2 regions of the Lacimicrobium alkaliphilum genome follow, and region 1 is predicted to be linked to the other one. Evidence: predicted binding sites of a transcription regulator. Region 1 holds the regulator's gene; the other holds the start of a gene.
What was found. The regulator sigma-54, encoded in region 1, starts transcription at its own class of promoters, with help from an activator protein. The targets are predictions, from matches to a motif close to GTTGGCACGNNNNTNGNNT.
Positions count from the first base shown of each region.

Region 2: the regulator sigma-54 is predicted to act here: its motif matches at 2,966-2,984, upstream of flgB (flagellar basal body rod protein FlgB).

Region 1 covers NZ_CP013650.1:677,882-688,487, forward strand. Annotated here, with positions in the region: gene mgtE (magnesium transporter) at 1-946, opposite strand, end outside; gene AT746_RS03215 (AEC family transporter) at 1,108-2,019, shown strand; gene rluF (23S rRNA pseudouridine(2604) synthase RluF) at 2,050-2,793, shown strand; gene AT746_RS03225 (HPr family phosphocarrier protein) at 3,009-3,290, opposite strand; gene rapZ (RNase adapter RapZ) at 3,287-4,135, opposite strand; gene ptsN (PTS IIA-like nitrogen regulatory protein PtsN) at 4,132-4,575, opposite strand; gene hpf (ribosome hibernation promoting factor) at 4,588-4,875, opposite strand; gene AT746_RS03245 (RNA polymerase factor sigma-54) at 4,898-6,373, opposite strand; gene lptB (LPS export ABC transporter ATP-binding protein) at 6,461-7,186, opposite strand; gene lptA (lipopolysaccharide transport periplasmic protein LptA) at 7,186-7,719, opposite strand; gene lptC (LPS export ABC transporter periplasmic protein LptC) at 7,703-8,266, opposite strand; gene kdsC (3-deoxy-manno-octulosonate-8-phosphatase KdsC) at 8,263-8,817, opposite strand; gene AT746_RS03270 (calcium/sodium antiporter) at 8,834-9,790, opposite strand; gene mlaF (phospholipid ABC transporter ATP-binding protein MlaF) at 10,121-10,606, shown strand, end outside.
Region 2 covers NZ_CP013650.1:2,861,486-2,872,091, reverse strand. Annotated here, with positions in the region: gene flgM (flagellar biosynthesis anti-sigma factor FlgM) at 1-1, opposite strand, end outside; gene flgA (flagellar basal body P-ring formation chaperone FlgA) at 175-795, opposite strand; gene AT746_RS13060 (chemotaxis protein CheV) at 1,149-2,075, shown strand; gene AT746_RS13055 (CheR family methyltransferase) at 2,090-2,920, shown strand; gene flgB (flagellar basal body rod protein FlgB) at 3,022-3,423, shown strand; gene flgC (flagellar basal body rod protein FlgC) at 3,423-3,845, shown strand; gene AT746_RS13040 (flagellar hook assembly protein FlgD) at 3,858-4,541, shown strand; gene flgE (flagellar hook protein FlgE) at 4,599-6,020, shown strand; gene flgF (flagellar basal-body rod protein FlgF) at 6,541-7,284, shown strand; gene flgG (flagellar basal-body rod protein FlgG) at 7,319-8,107, shown strand; gene flgH (flagellar basal body L-ring protein FlgH) at 8,123-8,803, shown strand; gene AT746_RS13015 (flagellar basal body P-ring protein FlgI) at 8,812-9,924, shown strand; gene flgJ (flagellar assembly peptidoglycan hydrolase FlgJ) at 9,940-10,606, shown strand, end outside.

The sequences.
Region 1 (10,606 bases):
GCTGACTTAAGGTTTCTTCAAACATATCACTGACCATGGCGGCCAGCAGCGCGGTGACCAGATTTACCCCCAGCCAGATGGAACGTTTCTGAGTACTTTTGAGCACCGGGGCAAAGGTGTCTTCTTCATCATCCAGACCCGCCATGCTCATCATGCTGTGTTCGGCTTCTTCACGGATAATGTCCACCACGTCATCGATGGTAATGCGCCCCAGCAGATGGTTCTCTTTGTCCACTACCGGTGCTGACACCCAGTTGTAACGCTCAAACATTTTCGCTACTTCACCTTCTGGCATATCCACCGGGATGCGCTCGGCGTCTTCATCCATCAGCTCTTCCACTGTCATATCGGCGGTGGCGGTTAAGAGTCGGATCACCGGTACCAGTCCAATCAACTTGTCATGGCGGTTTACCACATAGAAGGCATCGGTATCTTCAGGTATCTCTCCTTTTAAACGCAGATAGCGCAGAATGACATCCACTGTTACCTCGGGTCTTAAGGTAATAGTGTCGGTGTTCATAATCGAGCCGGCGGTATCTTCACCGAAAGACAGCGCCTGTTCTGCCCGCTGTCTGTCCTGCTCGTCCATGGAGCGCAATACTTCCTGGAAGATGGCATCCGGCAACCCGCGCAGCAGCTCGGCCAGATCGTCGGTGTCCATGTCTTCCAGCGCATCGGCGAGTTTTTCCGGCATCATCTGGCGGATAATGCCGTTACGCACATCTTCTGAGAGCTCTTCGAGAATGTCGCCGTGGAATTCGGGGTCAATCAGTTGCCATAATACGGCGCGGCTTCTGGCCGGGGTGGACTCGAGCAAAAACGCCACGTCCGGGGCCGGCATATGGTGCAGCATCTTGCGCACATGCACATACATACCGCTGCTCAGGGCATTATTGATGGTCTGAAGCTGTTGGTACGGAGATTGACTCTCGAAGGCTTGTTCCATGGTCCCTTATGCAACTTATTGATTTTCAGCTTAGTTTAGTGGATGTGAACGCGGAGATCAGCAGTTATCTGAGTCTGATTAGTGACTAAAGTACCATGGTTATTTATGGCCGGTAACGGTAAAGTCTGCGCAGGACATTTATTTACGACCGTTGTACTGGAATGGAAAACTTTTTCCTTGTTCTGATCTATCTGTTGATCGGCACGCAATTGCGCCGGGTCAGGCAGTTTCCGGCTGAGACCGGTATTGTCCTGAACCAGTATGTGCTTTATGTGGCCCTGCCGGCACTGGTGCTGCAAAAAATGCCATTACTGGAATTTTCCGCTCAGCTATGGATGCCCGCCGTATTGCCCTGGATGTTGTTGCTGATCACCGCCGGGGCGGTGTTGCTGGCCGGTAAGCTATGGAACTGGGAGCGCGGCGTGATTGGCGCACTGTTGGTGGTTCTGCCGCTGGGTAATACTTCATTTCTCGGTTTTCCCATGGTCGAAGCCTTCTACGGCGATACCGGTTTGCCCTTTGCAATTATCTACGATCAGGCCGGTTCGTTTCTGGCCCTTGCTACCTATTCCACCATTCTGGCTGCCTGGTTTAATCCTGCAACGGAAAAGCCGGGGGGCAAACAGATCCTGGCCAAGGTGCTGTTGTTCCCGGCCTTTATCGCCATGCTGCTGGGCCTGGCATTAAAAGGCTGGAGTTACCCGCCTTTTATGGAATTGTTGCTGGACTCTCTGGCCTCTACCCTGGTACCTGTAGTGATGATTGCGGTGGGCTTTCAGTTCCGCCTGCAACTGGATGGCGGGCAGAGTGCGCCATTGGCCTTTGCACTGGTATTTAAACTTGTGCTGATGCCGGTAATGGCACTGGGACTATTATGGCTGTTCCAGCCGCATCCCCTGTTAATTCAGGTGGCGGTATTTGAAGCGGCCATGCCGCCTATGGTTTCTGCGGGTGCACTGGCCATAGGCGCGGCGCTGGCGCCGAGATTTGTGGCGGCGCTTATTGGCCTTGGACTGTTTTGCAGTTTTCTGACCCTGCCGCTATGGTACTGGCTGTTAGGGGCGCTACAATAGCGGCTCGTTTGGGTATGGCAGGACCAGCAAGTGAGTGAAGTCAGGTTAATCAGGTTAAATAAATTTATCAGTGATTCGGGCTATTGTTCGCGCCGTGAAGCGGACAAACTGATTGAACAGGGCAAAGTCACCATCAATGGCGTGGTGCCTGAACTGGGCACTAAGGTGGCCCCGGGCGATAGCGTTGAGGTCAATGGTAGATCCATCGGCAGCAGCGCCGCCGATAAATCAGACCGGGTGTATATCGCCTATCACAAGCCGCCGGGCATTATCTGCACCACTGAGCGAAATGTACGGGGTAATATCGTCGATGCCATCAACCATCCCCAGCGTATTTTCCCGATTGGCAGACTGGATAAAGACTCTGAAGGTCTGATTCTGCTCACTACAGATGGTGATATCGTCAATAAAATTCTGCGTGCCGGCAATCGTCATGAAAAAGAGTATATTGTCACCGTCAACCAGCCTGTCAGTGAGCGGTTTGTGCGCCAGATGAGCAAAGGCGTGCCCATATTAGGCACCGTCACCCAGCCCTGTCAGGTGATCCCGCAAAGCCGTTTTGTGTTTAAGATTATTCTTACTCAGGGCCTGAACCGCCAGATCCGCCGTATGTGCGAATTCCTGGACTATGAAGTGACCAGACTAAAGCGCGTGCGGATTATGGATATTAATCTTGGCAATCTTAAGGCTGGAAAATGGCGTAATTTAACGGACCAGGAAATGGCCCGCATTAATCAGGCAGTACAACATTCTAAAAAGACGGTGGATGAGTGAGTTAGGAGTTAGGAGTTAGGAGTTAGGAGTTAGGAGTTAGGAGTTAGGAGTTAGGAGTTAGGAGTTAGGAGTTAGGAGTTAGGAGTTAGGAGTTAGGAAAAATTTTGACTAATCAAACACCTGAGTCAAGCTTTTTCTGCCTCACGCCTCACGCCTCACGCCTCACGCCTCACGCCTCACGCCTCACGCCTCACGCCTCACGCCTCACGCCTCACTCACTGCTCTTCATTAAACTTCTTCTGAATCAGCTGTTCTACGGCGGCCATGGCCGCTTCGGCGTCCTGGCCTTCGCTGACTACCCTGACTTCCTTGCCCATGCTGCTTTCCAGCATCATCAGGCCCAGTACACTGGTGGCAGACGCGGATTTATCGCCCTGATGGATGGTGACTTCGGCATCAAACTGATTGGCCAGTTTGGCCAGTTGAGTGGCGGCTCTGGCGTGCAGCCCGAGCTTATTCTGGATCAGCAGGATCTTTTCCAGTTTATCGGTACTCATTCCCGCGATAACTCCCGGTGCCGGATCTGCACATCAGGGTGTACCGCGCGAAAGGTTCTGGCCAGGCTCTCTGCCACATACACTGAGCGATGCTGGCCTCCTGTACAGCCGATGGCAATGGTCACATAACTGCGGTTATTGCGCTCGAGATGCGGCAGCCAGGTGGAGATCAAATTCTGTATCTGCCAGATAAATTTGGTGACGATGGCCTGTGAGCCGAGAAAGGTTTCTACCTGCGGATCTAACCCGGTCAGGTGTTTGAGCTCTGGTTCCCAGTGGGGATTTGGCAGAAAGCGGGCGTCAAATACGTAGTCGGCATCTTTAGGAATACCGTGTTTAAAGCCAAAGGACTCAAATACCAGCACCAGACGCGAGCTTTTCTTGCCCAGAATACGTTCACGCACCAGTTCGGCCAGTTGGTGTACTGACAGTTCACCGGTATCGATATAAAGATCGGCGCGTTCGGCGATAGGGGCCAGTAACACCGCTTCAGACTGGATGGCGTCAGTCAGGGACTTACTGCGCTTGGACAGAGGATGCAGACGGCGGGTTTCGCTGAAGCGCTTGATCAGCACATCGTCGCTGGCATCTAAGTATAAAATCATCAGTTCCCAGGTGGCAGGCAGGTAATCGAGTATCTCTACCAGCTCTTCGGGATCTTTGGGCAGGTTACGTACATCAATGCTCACTGCTACCTGATCGTATTCATCCACCACTGTATGGGTGAGGGTGGGCAGCAGGTTGACCGGAATATTATCCACACAGTAGTAGCCCAGGTCCTCCAGAGAGCGCAGCACGATGGATTTACCGGAGCCGGAGCGGCCACTGATGATAATGAGTTTCACACTATGGCCTCGTACAGTTCCTGATTGGTTTTAGCGTGGCGTAAGCGTTTTACCACGTCCTTGTCATTGAGTTTGGCGGCGATGGTGGCCAGGGTCTGCAAGTGGCCCTGGGCTTGTTCTTCAGGCACTAAAATGGCGAAGAAAATATCCACCGGCTGGTTGTCGATGGCGTCATAGGCCACGGGCCCGTCACTGGTGATCAGCACGGCCATGACTTTGTCCAGCCCGGCCAGGCGGCCATGGGGAATGGCAATGCCATTGCCAATGCCTGTGCTGCCCATTTTTTCGCGGCATAGCAGGCTGGTAAGAATAGGGTCGAGGTCAATGTCGGGCAGATGTTGATCGGCCACATCGCTGATGGTCTCGAAGATGCGTTTCTTGCTGGTGCCCTGAACTGCACAGATGGTGCAGTCAGGGGTCAGGATGTCTTTAATTTCCATGCGGAGTCAGTTTTAGTGTCGCTTGATCTTTTCTTTGTGTTTGATCACCTGTCGGTCAAGCTTGTCGATCAGGCCATCAATAGCGGCGTACATATCAGTGTGTTCGGAAGTGGCAAAGACTTCCGCGCCATGCAGGTGCAGTGTCGCTTCGGCTTTCTGATTGAGCTTTTCGACGTTCAGTATCACATGCACATTATTGATATGATCGAAATGTCGCTCCAACTTTGTAAACTTTGAGTCAACGTAATCTCGAAGAGAGTCGGTAATTTCAACGTGGTGTCCAGTAAGGTTGATTTGCATAATGCCTCTTCCTCTTGTTCGCCTATAACAGGCTTTTGCGTTGGTTGGACGGGGGAATCGACAGGGATTCCCGGTATTTTGCTATTGTTCGCCGGGCAACTTTAATACCTTGCTCGGCCAACAACTGTGCAATTTTGCTGTCGCTCAGGGGTTTGGCGGGTTTTTCTGCCGCCACCAGTTTTTTGATCAGAGCACGAATGGCGGTGGAGGAACATTCGCCGCCGCTTTCTGTGGCCACATGGCTGGAAAAGAAATACTTGAGCTCAAAAATGCCTCTTGGTGTGTGCATATATTTCTGCGTGGTCACTCTGGAGATGGTGGACTCGTGCATATCCACCATTTCAGCAACATCGTTGAGCACCATAGGCTTCATGGCCTCGGGGCCGTATTCGAAAAAGCCCTGTTGCTGCTGCACAATACAGTTTGCCACTTTCAGCAGGGTGTCATTGCGGCTTTCCAGGCTTTTAATAAACCACTTGGCTTCCTGCATATGGGAGCGGATAAACTGGCTGTCGCTGGCGTTCCTGGTATTCTTGCTCATCGCCGCGTATTGCTGATTGATACTCAGTTTAGGCAAGCTGTCGGGATTCAGTTCTACGGTCCAGCGGCCATTTTTCTTGGCTACCGATACATCGGGGATCACATATTCCGGTTCACTGGTAGCGATGGCACTGCCTGGCCTGGGGTTCAGGGTTTGTAATAAACGTAAGGCTTCACGCAGTTCATCCTCTTTAAGCCGGGCTTTGCGCATCAGGGTGCGGTAATCTTTGCTGGCCAGCAGATCACTGTATTCGAGGATCAGTGATTTTGCCTGCTCCAGCCATGGCGTTTCAGGGGGGAACTGACGTAATTGTACCAGCAGGCATTCCTGTACGCTGCGACTGCCGACGCCAACAGGGTCGAACATCTGAATGCGTTTAAGTACACAATCTACTTCATCCAGTTCTACTTCTTCATTGTCCAGGCTTTGCAGGATGTCTTCAGTGGTGACGGTCAGATAACCGACATCGTCAATAGAGTCGATAATGGCCATGGCAATGGCCTGGTCGGTGTCACTGAAATGGGTCAGACGCATTTGCCAGAGCAAATGATCCTGAATGCTGTCCGAGGTTTCCCCCTGATAGATATTGTCATCGGCGGCACTGACCGCAGAAGAACCGGGTGCCGATGAGGCGCTGTAATATTCATCCCAGGTAGTATCCATCGGCAGATCTTCGGGCAACTCCTGCTTTTCCAGGGCTTCGCCGGTTTCGATGCTGTCACTGTCTTTGCTGTTACTGGCTTCGTTGGACTCACCATTCAGGCTGTCGGCATCGCGGCGCTCTTCCGTATTCTGATCGGCAGATTCTTCTGTCTCCAGCAGCGGATTAGACTCCAGCGCCTCCTGGATCTCCTGTTGTAAATCCAGCGTGGACAGTTGCAACAGGCGAATCGCCTGCTGCAACTGAGGCGTCATGGTAAGTTGTTGGCTGAATTTTAACTGTAATGCAGGCTTCATTTACTTCTTATTCTGGTTCCGAGGGCCTTGGTTACGGGTATTCCGGCTTCTGTTCTCATACAAATATCCGCACGGCATTTTCTCTAACTATAGCTTGAATTGGTCACCCAGGTATACATCTCTGACCTGCTTGTTATTCAGTACTTCATCTGCGGTTCCCTGGGCGATTAACTCCCCATGACTAACAATGTAGGCTTTCTCACAAACATCAAGGGTTTCACGTACATTGTGGTCGGTAATCAACACACCGATGCCTCTGTCCCGAAGATGGCGGATTATATTCTTGATGTCACTGACTGATATGGGATCGACACCGGCAAAAGGTTCATCAAGCAGAATAAAGCGGGGGTTGGCAGACAGTGCCCTGGCAATCTCTACCCGCCTGCGCTCACCGCCAGACAAACTCATCCCTGAGCTGGTGCGAATATGATTGATATTGAACTCATCCAGAAGTGCATCGGCTTCCTCTTCCCGTTGCTGCTGATTGATATCCTTACGGGTTTCAAGAATCGCCATCAGATTCTGATAAACCGTCAGCTTACGGAAAATTGAAGCTTCCTGGGGCAGATAGCCGATACCGGCCCTGGCGCGAACATGCATGGGCTCGAGAGTCAGTTCCTGGTCATCAATAAAAATCTGACCTTTGTCCATGGGTACCAGACCCACAATCATATAAAAAGAGGTGGTTTTACCGGCACCATTAGGGCCTAACAGACCCACAATCTGGCCACTGGCCACTTCCAGGCTGACATCCTGCACCACCTGGCGACTTTTATAGGACTTGGCGAGGTGCTGTGCTTTTAATACTGACATCAGTCCTGCTGCTCCTGGCCGGGCTGTTGCTCTTCTTTGGTGTCACTTAAATCCTCGGGCTGAAAGATCGTCATTACCCGACCATCTTCCTCGTCAGTGCCCTGCGCCATCAACTGTTCTTTTTCCATATTGAACTGAATGGATGAACCGCGCACGCTGTGGCTGTTCTGATGCAGTTCTGCATTGCCACTCAATGTCAGGGTACGGCCCTCAACCTGATATTCAATATATTCGGCAGCGGCGCGGATGCGGCTGCCATCTTCCATGGTTTGCTCATAGCTGGCAGGTGTACCCCGGGCAATAAAGGTCTCTTTGCCTTTGCCTTTGCCGGCATCGACTTCCACTTCGTCTGCGTTGATCACCAGGCTACCCTGGGTAATGTTGACGTTTTCACGGAAAAAAGAGATCTTTTTAATGCCGTCAGCCGACTGATACTCAGATTTTACTTTAATCGGCTGATCGAAATCTTCATTCACTGCGGCGACATTGAAACTCAATAGCGCCAGGATCAGAAACTTAAATCGTTTTGCCATAAATTGTCTGCACATGGTCCAGTAATTCAAATTGTTTTGTGGTCAGATCGGCAGAGAAGCCATTGCCGCTGATAGTGTAATTGTCACCTGAGATGGTTACGCTCTGATCTGACATCATGGTCTTAGCGGTCAAATCAATTTCAATAAAACTGGTGGTGACGGTACGAATAAAACCATCTTTGTCCTGACTGGTAATCTGTACATTCGTTTCCAGTTGAATTCGGTTGTCTTCATACAGCGTTCCCTGCTCTGCTGTTACTTCCCAGGGAGCTTCATCCTGAGCGACATAAATTTTGTACTGAGGCTGTTGAAACAGAGTAAAACCAAGCAAATCGTAATGTTCCATGCTGTTGGCATGGATACTGTGGGCGAGCAGGCCTTGCTCATTGTACAGATTGGTCTGCATATTGGACGCCAGATAGTTAGGCTGCAGGAAGGCTTCATCCTGCTGTTCAGCTTCCTGTGGCTCAGACTCCAGCCACCATAGGTTATTCGTGGCGAGGATCAGTAAGAACAGCAAGCCAATGCTGATATAGATGCGCTTCATGTGCTGCTACCGTGGATGTCTTCCAGTTTATGTTGCGCTTGCAGGAGCATATCACAGACCTCTCTGACCGCACCGAAACCACCGGATCTTTGTGTGACATAATTGGCTTGTTTCTTAATATAAGGATGTCCGTGGGGAACACTAATCTTCAGTGCCGCCAGTTCAAACATGCCGAGGTCGGGCATATCGTCACCCATCGCGGCGATATGTTCTTTTCTGTGGGGGGTTTGCTCAAGTATTTCACTCATGGCCTGCATTTTGTTTTCTGCACCCTGGATAATATGCCGGATACCCAGTGCTGACATTCTGCTTTGCACTATCTGTGAATGCCTGCCAGTGATTACTGCCACATCGATACCTTGTTTCAGAATGGCCTTAATGCCGTAACCATCGAGTGTGTGAAAGGCTTTGATTTCTTCGCCCTGATTAGTCATGTAGATGCGGCCGTCGGAAAATATGCCATCAACGTCACAAACCAGCAGCCCTATCCGTGAGAATTGCGTGAATAAAGCGGTGGGCATAGTACCGTATAATGTTTTTGTATGGCTCATCTGTTATCTGATTCTTTTATAATAAACTGACCTGAAACGCGATATATGCCGCCAGCAGCAATCCACCCTGCCAGTTTTCAATTCGTCTTTTACCCCTGATGGCAAAGCTGAAAAAGATCAGCAAGCCTGTCAGTAATAACATCACTGGCACGTCCCGGTGTATCACCTGGGGATCAATTTTGCCCGGTGAGAGCAGGGCAGGCATCGCCAGCACCGCCAGTATATTAAAAATATTGGACCCAAGTATATTGCCAAGGGCCAAATCCTGCTCTTTTTTAAGCACGCTTGCGATACAAGCTGCCAATTCCGGTAAACTGGTGCCAATAGCGATGATGGTCAGGCCAATCACAAGATCGCTGATCCCATAGAAATGGGCAATGGCCAAAGCCGAATCTACCATATAGTGGGCGCTCACCGGCAACAGTATCATACCGATCAACAGCCACAGCAGATAGTTAATTGGTTTGTGACGTGTATTGACCTCTGCAGTAAGTTCCTGAACCAGCGGATCACTGCTTCCTGCGGTTAAAGACAACCCTATCAGCGCGCCAATAGTGGCGACGAATACGGCCAGAAGCAGGCCACCTTCTGTGCGGGAAAGAAAACTGTCGGCCAGTAAAAAAGCAGCAATCACAGACACAGCCAGTACCACAGGCATTTCGCGTTTCAGCGTTACAGAAGCCACCTGCAGGGGTCTGAGCATGGCAGTCATACCCAGCACCAGCCCGATATTGGCAATATTGGAGCCGATAGCATTACCTATGGCCAGGTTATTCTTGCCTGATAAAGACGCACTGATGGCCACAAGAATCTCCGGCGCTGAAGAGCCCATGGCCATGATGGTCATGCCGATCAGCATCGGCCGGATGCCAAAACAGGCCGCCAGCCCAGCAGCCCCGGTGACAAAACGGTCTGCGCTCCAACTCAGTACCAGCAAACCGACAATGAAGATAACACTATGTGTGATTGGCATAGATAAATGGGTCAGCCATTGGATGCCTGTGATTGTCGCAAATACCCGTGGCTTTGCCTATGCCAGAGCCAAGTGGCAATAAAATCAGTGATAAGGTAAAGCAAATTGAAAAAGTAAACGCTATCGTTTACAATTCATCAGGTTCGCTATTGAACGATTCCCGGGTTTGTCACTCTTTACTAAGCCTATCCGTTAATCATGTTGGACTGTCTCATTATTTAGAACACAACTTATTACTTTTTAACTTTTTCACTGCCCCTTGAAAAACAGTACAATACGCCACACAACAGGCTGCCTGAGCGAACAACAGCCAGAAAACCGGATTAGAGAATGGAAGACCTGATAAAGATCGAAAATTTGAGCTTTTCTCGGGGGGATAAACAGATTTATGACAATATTTCTGTCACCATCCCAAAGGGAAAGACCACAGCCATTATGGGACCCAGCGGCATAGGAAAGACCACCTTACTGAAGCTGATTGGCGGGCAACTGCGTCCGGATAGTGGCGATATTCGTTTTAAGGATGAGTCGATTCCGGGTATGACACGCAGCCGGTTGTTTCAGGTTCGCCGCCAGATGAGCATGTTGTTTCAAAGCGGTGCATTGTTCACTGATATGACCGTATTCGATAATGTGGCCTTCGCGTTACGGGAGCATTCTGATCTGTCCGAACGTCTTATCCATATCCTGGTATTAATGAAGCTTCAGGCTGTTGGATTGCGTGGTGCTGCGCAAATGATGCCAAGTGAACTATCAGGGGGCATGGCCAGGCGGGCTGCACTGGCAAGAGCCATTGCACTGGATCCGGAACTGATT
Region 2 (10,606 bases), 2.2 Mb from region 1:
TGGTCAAATTCCACTACCTAATTTACCTCTGCTTTAATTATCGGCAGGCTCTGAGATATCTTTAGCAATCTTTCATCAATATTTGCAGTTATGCTAGCAAATATTTTACCAATACTCACTCTTTGCCTGAATCCGATGTCTTGTCATAGTGTATCGGCCAGTCGTATCAGGTCTTTAAATACCTACAGCCACTTCCGAAGCACTGATAACAGTGGCGTCAATCTGACGGCGGCTGGCGGTATTTTCTATGCGTATGGTGTCACCGATATTGCCGTCTTCCTCGGCCACTCCTGAGGCTTTAATCTGCAGCCCGCTCACATTGGCTGTAATAACCACACTGTCGCCTTTGCAGACATAACAGAGCAATGACGGTTCGATCGGCTGTCCGGCTCTTAAGCGGCGTTTGCTGCGTGCTCCGGCCAGGCTGCCGATAGTCGAATAGGTACTGCCCCGCAGTTGATTGACGTCCAGGTTCACCACTTCCAGTTGATTCTCAGATAAGAGTTCACCCGGTGACACAGCCTGCTTCGCAACGACGACTTTTTGCATTTGCTGTACGTTCACCATTACATATAAAAACCAGTTCGAACTGGGACAGGAAACCCGCACCGTTACATTGCGCTGAGTCAGGCTATTATCACTGGCGCTGGCCTCGAAAGGTGTTTCGCAAGGTGCTATCCGAATGCGTTGATCTACCGCAACTGCCTTGACCTCTGTGCTGATATTCTGGTCATCACCTGCCGAGATCCTTGTCTTGACAAAGTCTTCAGCGACCATCCGGATGCGTTCGTGCACCGTGCTCTGCTCTTGTGCTAAACACGACGAACCTGCAGCGAGGGTAAAAAATGTCAGTATTCTCAGAGTGCTAGCAAAACTTTTCATATTCACTTTGTGTCAGTTTGTCTATGCTTAAGGACAAAATCTTGTAACATGGTAAAGACATAAGCCTTATCTGATATATACAAGATTCATGTTAGCGCTGGTTTTCACGATAACAACGAATAGGTTTATATATGCCGGGATCAGTGCTCAGCACTGCAACCGGTTTAATCTGACTTGTATCGGGTGTCAATTTACCGTCGATGCAAGCTAATATTGTTAGTTAGGGCAATTTCTGTGCCTAAACTGATACAGCTTTGGGGTGATATATGGCTGGAATCCTGGATTCAGTTAATCAACGTACACAGTTGGTCGGACAGAACCGGCTTGAACTGCTGTTATTCAAATTGCAGGGTAATCAGCGCTTCGGCATTAATGTTTTTAAAGTGCGCGAAGTATTGCAATGCCCCCCCCTGACGTCCATGCCAAGGCTCAACCCTTTTGTGCGCGGTGTGGCACACATCAGAGGCCAGACCATATCAGTCATTGACCTCAGCATGGCCACAGGTGGCAGAAAAATTGATGACGTTACCAAGCGCTTTATTATCATTGCCGAATACAACAGGTCGGTGCAGGGTTTTCTGGTCGGCTCCGTGGAACGTATTATCAATATCAACTGGGATTCCATTTTGCCCCCACCAAAAGGTACGGGCAGAGCAAGTTATCTGACGGCTGTTACCGAGATTGATAACGAGCTGGTCGAGATACTCGATGTAGAAAAGATCCTCAATGAGATCACGCCTCTGGGAACCGATGTCAGCGCCTCAGTGACCGAAGGGCTGGATATTTCTTCGGTCAAAGACAAGATCATCTACATTGCCGATGACTCGTCCGTAGCCAGAAAGCAGGTGATCAAGGCGCTGACCAGTCTGGGGCTTAAAATCGAGGCTGCCAAGAACGGCGCTGAGGCCCTGCGGGGATTGCTCGCGCTTGCAGAGGAAACCGGTGATGTCACCGACAAGGTCGGCGTGCTGGTTTCGGATATTGAAATGCCGGAGATGGATGGCTATACCCTTACTGCAGAAATAAAGAATAATCCTAAATTAAAGAATCTCCATGTTATCCTGCACACATCACTGAGTGGTGTCTTCAATCAGGCGATGGTAAAAAAAGTGGGCGCTGATGATTTTATTGCCAAGTTTCACCCCGATGAACTGGCGAACTCAGTGAAGAAGTGGTTAGGTCTTGAAACATAATCAGAGTGTAGTCTGTGTCTGATAGAGAAATTGGTAGCCAGGATTATCAGTTATTCCGTGATTATCTGGAAAAACAATGTGGCATCGTATTAGGTGACAACAAGCAGTACCTGGTGCGCAGTAGGCTCTCGCCATTATTACGCAAGTTTAGTATCGACAGCCTGGCACAGCTGGTGGCAAAGGTGGTCAACAGCCATGATCGGGGTTTGCGTGAGGCCGTCATTGACGCCATGACCACCAATGAAACCCTCTGGTTTCGTGATAGCTATCCTTTTGAATTACTTAAATCCCAGTTGCTTGCAAAGTTCAGGGGCAAAAACTCGCCGCTGCGGATATGGTCTGCTGCCTGTTCTTCAGGACAGGAGCCTTATTCTATTGCCATGAGCATACTGGAGTATCTGCAGCGTAACCCCGGGGCATTCCCTGGTGGGGTGCAGATTGTAGGTACTGATATCTCAGTAGACATGCTTAACCGCTGTAAGGCGGCAGAGTACGATAACTTGTCTTTATCAAGAGGTTTGTCTGAAGAACGTAAGCGGCAGTTTTTTCAGCCGTCCGATGGTGGCAGCCTTAAACTCAAGCCTCAGGTTACCAGTATGGTCTCTTTCAGACCCATCAATCTGCTGGATTCCTATGCCTCAATGGGTAAATTTGATCTGGTATTCTGTCGCAATGTGCTGATTTACTTTTCGCCGAAAAGTAAAACCAAAATACTGCAACAGATTGCCGCCAGCCTGCAAAATGAGGGAGTTTTATTCCTCGGGGCCTCGGAATCCATGTCCGGATTGTCTGATGCCTTTAATATGGTTCGGTGCAGTCCAGGCCTGTATTACGTTAAAAAATAACGGTTTTCTGACCAACTTCCTGTTTCCTTCCAATTTACTCCTATATCTGGCACAAGCCTTGCTTTACTTTCTGCAACGAACTTTCCTTGCAGGAGTAAAGCATGGCAATCAGTGTAGACAAATTGGTTGGTTTTCATCACAAGGCGCTGACCCTGCGTGATCAGCGTATGGAAACCATTGCTGGCAATATTGCCAATGCTAATACCCCCGGTTACAAGGCCCGCGATATTGATTTCAAAGCCGCCATGCAGGCGGCGCAGTCTGAACAGAAATACAGCCTGAGCCGCACCCATGAGAAGCATTTTGACGTGCAAATACGCAATACCCAGGACTTGTTGTATCGGGTACCGATGCAGCCCGACACTGGTGACGGCAATACGGTTGAAGTGCAAAAGGAAAGAAATGAATTCCTCGATACCGGCATGCGTTATCAGGCCGGGCTGGAATTCCTTAAAGGTAAATTTAAGGGCATGAAGAACGCCCTGAAAGGAGGGCAAGCCTGATGAGTCTGTTTAATGTAATGAATATTGCCACCACAGGTATTACTGCCGAGGGCGTTCGTCTGAACACTACGGCCAGTAATATCGCCAACGCCAATAGTGTCAGCAGTAGCTATGAAGATACTTACCGCGCCCGCAAACCGGTGTTTGCGGCGGCCATGGAGCAGGCGATGAACAGTCAGAATGCCACTCCTGGTGTGAGGGTAGAAGGTATAGTTGAAAGCAACAAACCGCTGCAAATCGAGCATAACCCGGATCATCCCATGGCTGATGAAAACGGCTATATCTACAAACCCAATGTGAATGTGGTGGAAGAAATGGCTGATATGCTCTCGGCGTCCAAGGCCTATGAAACCAATATCCAACTGGCTGATACCACTAAACGGATTTTCCGTCGGGTACTGATGCTTGGTCAGGGTCAGTAACAGGAGTCTATGATGGAAAACGTCAGTAATAACAAAGATATCCGCGACCTGTACTGGAAGGATGAAAGTAAGGTGCCGGAGCCTGATGATGGCAAACTGACGCAGGAAGACTTCTTTTCCCTGCTGACAGAACAACTGGCCATGCAGGACCCCACCAAGCCGGTGGACAACGATCAGATGATTGCGCAGATGACTAACTTCACTATGGCAGACAGCCTTAACAAGCTTAATGTTAACTTCGAAGACTTTGCTGCCAATATGAACTCCAGTCAGGCACTGCAGGCCTCCAGCCTCATAGGGCAGGACGTGCTGGTAATGGGCAATAAGGCCGCGTTAGGTGCAGAAGGTGCGGTGAGCGGCGTGATCATTAATGAACAATCGGTACAGGATATGAAGATCACGGTCGAGGATCAGTTTGGCCAGACCGTGAGGACCATGAATATTGGTACTAACGAAGCCGGCAATATCCAGTTTGGCTGGGATGGTACCGACGGTAACGGCAATTTGTTGCCCCCCGGCAACTATAAAATATCCGCCAGTGGCAAAGTGGGCGATGAAACCAAAGATCTGCCCACCGCCATCAACCGCCATGTCAACAGTGTCAGCCTGGCTTCAAGTAGTCAGGGTGTGATCCTGAATCTGGCCGGTGATGAAAGTGTCAAAATCGGCGATGTACTGCAGATTGGTAAAAGTTAATTAAGTGCCTGAAGCACAGTTGGTTTTCGACAGAAAGCCGTACAGGAGAGAGTGACCATGTCTTTTAATATTGCTTTAAGTGGCGTTAACGCCGCACAAAAAGACCTCGATACCACGGCGAACAATATCGCCAATGTGAATACTGTGGGTTTTAAAGAATCCCGTGCCGAATTTGTGGATGTGTATGCCGCATCTTTACTGGCCGGGGGTAAAACCAAGGTCGGTGACGGCGTACTGACCGCTGAAGTGGCGCAGCAGTTCAGTCAGGGCAGCCTGCAGTTTACCAATAATGCACTGGATCTGGCGATTACCGGCAATGGTTTTTTCGCCACCATCCCCGAGCAGGGCTCGCAGGATTACAGCTATACCCGGGCGGGCATGTTTAAGCTTAACTCAGAAAACTTTATGGTTAACTCCAATGGCGATCATCTGATGGGCTTTCCGGTAAATCCTGATGGTTCGTCGGCATCGGTGGCCTTAAGCACCACTCAGCCGGTGCGGGTACCTGACTCTTCCGGTACCCCACAACCCACCTCTGAGGTAGACTTAAAAATGAATCTGCCTGCTAACGACGGCGCCTTTGATCCGGCTGATTTCGATCCTACGGATCCGCTGACCTACAATGCTGCGACCTCAGTAACCATCTATGATTCACTGGGTGATAGTCATGTGCAGACCTTTTACTTTATTAAAGATTCTACTGCTGGTGTCGGCGCCAATGAATGGGTAATGGTGACTTCTGTCGATGATCAACTGGTGAATCTGACCGAAAGTGATGGTGCTACAGTTCCATCAACTCCACCACCGGCACCTGGTGTGCCTGCTCCGGGTGATGCTGTTAACTTTGCAGGTACAAATACCGGCAATGCAGTTACAGGTTCCAGGCTGGTGTTTTCCTCAGGCGGTGATTTTATCAGTATTGAGTCGGCAGATGGTACCAACCAGGCGAATAATAAGCTGACTACCGAGGCGCTCGGTGTCGGCATCCTTACCAATGGCTCAGATCCGGCTCAGGATCTGACTATCGACTTTAACCTTAACACTGCTACTGCGACGCCTAACGAGCCCACCCAGTTTGCCTCAGGCTTTGAAGTCACAGCGCTGGAGCAGGATGGTTTACCGGTAGGCCGTTTAACCGGTGTGGATATTGGCCCTGACGGTCTGGTGCGGGCCACCTATTCTAACGGTACCTCTGAGCCTCTGAGCCGGGTGGCCCTGGTGCGTTTTGCTAATGAACAGGGCCTGACTCAGATGGGTAATACCCAGTGGCAGGAAAGTATCCTTTCCGGTGAAGCCTTAGCCGGTGAAGCGACCACAGGGACTTTTGGTGAGATTAACTCATCTGCCCTGGAACAGGCCAATGTTAACCTGACCACAGAGCTGATCGATATGATTATCGCCCAGCGTAACTTCCAGGCTAACTCCAGAGCCCTGGAAGTGAATAATCAGCTGAACCAGACGGTGCTGAATATCAGATAAGATTATCGTTAGGGTGAAGTCTGGTGAGCGAAGCGAATGAGGGGTGATTTAACATCACGCCGAGAAGACTGAACGACGCGCCAAGGATGGCGTGGCTGGCACCGGGCAACAAGGATGTTTTTAAACAAATACGTTAGGAGATGTGAGGGGTGAGGTGGGAAACCATCTCACCCTTTTTTTGTGCTCTGTTTGTGGTAAATATTGCTCTTTTAAAAGGTCACTGGATGCCCGACAACAGCACTCGGGCATGACCGCGCGTCGTTCCCTCATGTTGTTGGAGGGAACCCAGCGTCTTCGCGGTTTCCGCATCTTTGCATGATCAAAGAGAAAGGACTAATGATCACACAGAGACGCCAAGACGCTGAGGATTAAAAGAGTTAAAAGTCCAAACCTCTGCGATCTCAGCGCCGCTGCGAGAGAAAAGCTATTCCTCCTCACTCTTCACTCCTGACACCCCGCACAAAAAACTGGCACCCAACTTGCAGCATTAATAGCAAGGTTTAACAGTCAATAAAGTGTCATGGACAAAATGCTCTATATCGCCGCCAGCGGCGCCAAGCAGGATCTTCTGGCCACCGGCGTACGTGCCAATAATCTGGCGAATGCCCAGACTACCGGCTTTAAGGCTCAGCTTCAGCAGGCCAGGGCTATGCCGGCCTTCGGTGAGGGTCTGCCGACCCGTGTTTTTGCCATGACAGAAAGCCCAAGCAATAAATACGAAAGTGGCGCCATGATCCAGACCGGAAGAGAGCTGGATGTGGCCATTCAGGGCCGCGGCTGGCTCAGTGTTCAGGATGCCCAGGGTAACGAGGCTTATACCCGTGCCGGTAACCTGCAGGTGGGCGCCGATGGCCTGCTTGAAGATGGTCATGGCAATCTGGTTATCGGCGACGCTGGCCCTATTGCTTTGCCGTTGCCACTGTCAAAAATTGATATCGCTGCCGATGGTACTTTGTCCATTCGCCCACAGGGCGCGCCTGCTGAAGTCCTGGCGGAAGTGGGGCAGTTAAAGCTGGTGAACCCGCAGCTTGATCAGATGCAAAGAGGCAATGATGGTTTGTTCCGGCTTAAAGACGGCAATCAGGCGGCCCAGGACATTGATGTCAGATTGATGAGCGGCGTGCTCGAAGGCAGCAACGTTAACCCAATTCAAGAAATGGTCAGCATGATCGAACTGCAGCGTCACTACGAATTGCAGGTCAAGATGATGAAAAAAGCTGACGAGCTGGATATGCGCGGCAATATGCTGTTACGCATTATCTGATTGAAATTATTGAAACAATTAGTGGAGACAGACTATGCACCCGGCATTGTGGATCAGTAAAACCGGCCTGGATGCGGCCCAAACCGACGTATCGGTGGTTTCCAACAATCTGGCCAACGCCAGTACCGTTGGCTTTAAGAAAAGCCGCGCCGTTTTCGAAGACTTGCTGTATCAGAATATTAACCAGCCAGGAGGTCGCTCTTCGGCTGATACCGAACTGCCTTCCGGGCTGATGCTTGGCGCGGGCTCAAAGGTCGTGGCGACGCAAAAGGCCTTTACCCAGGGTAACCTGCTGACGACAGAGAATGCGCTGGATATCTCCATTCAGGGGCGCGGCTTTTTTGAAATCCTGCAGCCCGATGGTACGTTGGCCTATACCCGAAACGGCCAGTTTACCCTCAACGAAGATGGTGAAATGGTCACACCCGGTGCCGGTTTCCAGTTGCAGCCCGTGATTGCAGTGCCCGAGGATGCTCAGCAAATTACTATCTCTCAGGATGGTGAAGTCTCCGCGACCATTCGCGGACAGGCAGAGCCGGTGGTGTTGGGTCAGTTAAACCTGACCGATTTTATCAATCCTACCGGCTTACAGCCCATCGGTCAGAACCTGTTTGTTGAAACGGCAGTCAGTGGAGCGCCATTACAGGGCGTTCCGGGGCTTGAAGGGCTGGGGTCTTTGAACCAGGGTTCGCTGGAAACCTCTAATGTCAATGTGACCGAAGAGCTGGTCAATCTGATTGAAAGCCAGCGGCTGTATGAGATGAACTCAAAAGTGATTTCGTCTGTGGATCAGATGCTGGGTCAGGTTATCCAGCAACTTTAATCAATGGGTAATATCATGAAAGCGCTTGTTGTATTTCTCACCTTATTGGCACTCGGTGGTTGTGCCAGTTCACCGCCAATGGGGCCGGCGCCGGGCGATCCGTTCTTTGCGCCGGTGATGCCGGACATGCCGGAAGAGCGCCTTGAAGAAAACGGTTCCATTTACAGACAGAATTTTGCCAACAGCCTGTATTCTGATGTTAAGGCCCGGCGCGTGGGCGACATTATTACTGTGGTGCTCAGAGAAAATACTAATGCCTCTAAATCGGCAGGTACCAACACCAGTAAAGAGTCTGAAGTGGATGTACTGCCGATTACGGGCTTAGGCGGCAATAATATCAATATCGGTGGTCAGTCGGTACAGTTTGGTCTGGACTCATCCAATGAATTTTCCGGCAGTGCTACCGCCAATCAGAGCAACAGCCTGACCGGTAATATCTCAGTGACAGTGACTCAGGTACTACCTAATCAGAATCTTGCAGTGCGCGGTGAGAAGTGGCTGACCCTGAACAATGGCGATGAGTATGTGCGGCTGACCGGCATTGTGCGGGCCGCTGATATCAGTCCGGAAAACCAGGTTCAGTCTTCTAAAATTGCCAATGCCCGTATTCAGTACAGTGGCACCGGTAGTTTTGCCCGGGCCCAGGAAAAAGGCTGGCTGACCCGATTCTTTTCATCCGAGTGGTGGCCTTTCTAGGAGTGAATATGCGTATTTCAGTGTTGTTACTAAGTGTGATGTTCGCATTATCTCCGTTGGCAGAGGCGGCGCAGCGGATCAAAGACCTGGCAACCATTCAGGGGGTGCGCAGTAACCAGCTTGTGGGCTATGGCCTGGTGGTAGGCTTGCCGGGTACCGGTGAGCAAAGCCCGTTTACAGAACAAAGTTTCCGGACCATGTTGTCAAACTTTGGCATTATGATGCCGAGTAATCTCAAACCCAAAATTAAGAATGTGGCGGCCGTTGCAGTACATGCGGAATTACCACCTTTTATTAAACCCGGCCAGACCATAGATGTGACCGTTTCTTCTATCGGTGAAGCTGACAGCTTACGCGGTGGTACTCTGTTGCAGACCTTTCTTAAAGGCCTGGACGGTAACGTGTATGCGGTGGCACAGGGCAGCCTGGTGGTCAGTGGTTTCGGGGCCGAGGGTGCCGATGGCTCCAGGATCGTCTCCAATACACCCACTGTGGGCAGTATCGTTAACGGCGGAATGGTAGAGCGGGCCGTGCCAAGCGGTCTGATGCAGAACGATTATCTGACTCTGAATCTGAATTATCCCGATTTTTCCACGGCCCAGGCCCTTGCCGATGCCATTAATCAGCAACTTGGCTCTGATCCTGACAAAGGTCCGGCTGTTGCCACACCTATAGATGCGGCTTCAGTCAGGGTGTCGGCGCCGCGTGATGTGGGCCAGCGTGTGGGCTTTCTGGCGACGCTGGAAAACTTTGAATTTGAACCGGCAGAGGCCTCGGCCAGAGTCATTGTTAACAGCCGTACCGGCACTATTGTTATCGGCGAAAATGTCAGGCTCAGGCCTGCAGCCATAACTCACGGCGGATTGACAGTAACCATCTCTGAGAATTTTCAGGTGGACCAGCCTAATGCGTTCGCCGATGGCGATACTGTGGTAACGCCACGTTCGATTGTGGATGTGGATATGGAAGACAGCCGCATGTTTAAATTTGAACCTGGTGTCACCCTGGATCAACTGGTGCGGGCCGTTAATGAAGTAGGAGCCGCCCCCGGCGATCTGATGGCCATACTCGAGGCTCTGCGCAAAGCCGGCGCCTTGCAGGGTCAGTTGATTGTGATTTAGGTCAGAGAGAGGGTTATGGAACAGCGCTATTCCCTTGAGCAGCTTGAGCAATCCCGGAATGTGCACGATCTTAAAGGTCTGGACACGCTGAGAAAAGCGGCCGTATCCGGTGATAAAAATGCACTGGAAGAAGCCGCCAAACAGTTCGAAGCGATTTTTGTACGCATGATGCTCAAATCCATGCGTGATGCTCAGGATGTATTGTCTGACGAAGACAATCCTTTCAACTCAGAGCAGGTCAAGTTCTACCGCGATATGCATGATCAGCAAATGGCCACTGATATGAGTGCTTCAGGCTCTATGGGTTTGGCCGATCTGATCGTCAAACAGCTGGGTCAGAATATCGAGGGTTATACACCAGCCGAGCTGCTGCGCAGTGATGGTAACTTATCCTCTATCAATCGTCAGCGTCTGCAAAGTACGGAACAGGCCCGGCAACAGGTATTAGGCACTGAGCCGGTAACGGGCAATAAATTGCCGGGCTTCAGTGACGCCAGAACCTTTATTGACAGTTTGTTGCCTGAGGCCGAGAGAATTGGCGCACAGATTGGTCTGGATGGCAGAGCGCTGGTAGCCCAGGCGGCACTTGAAACCGGCTGGGGGCAACAGATGATACACCTGCCGTCAGGTCAGAACAGTCACAATCTGTTTGGTATTAAAGCAGGCAAAGGCTGGCAGGGTG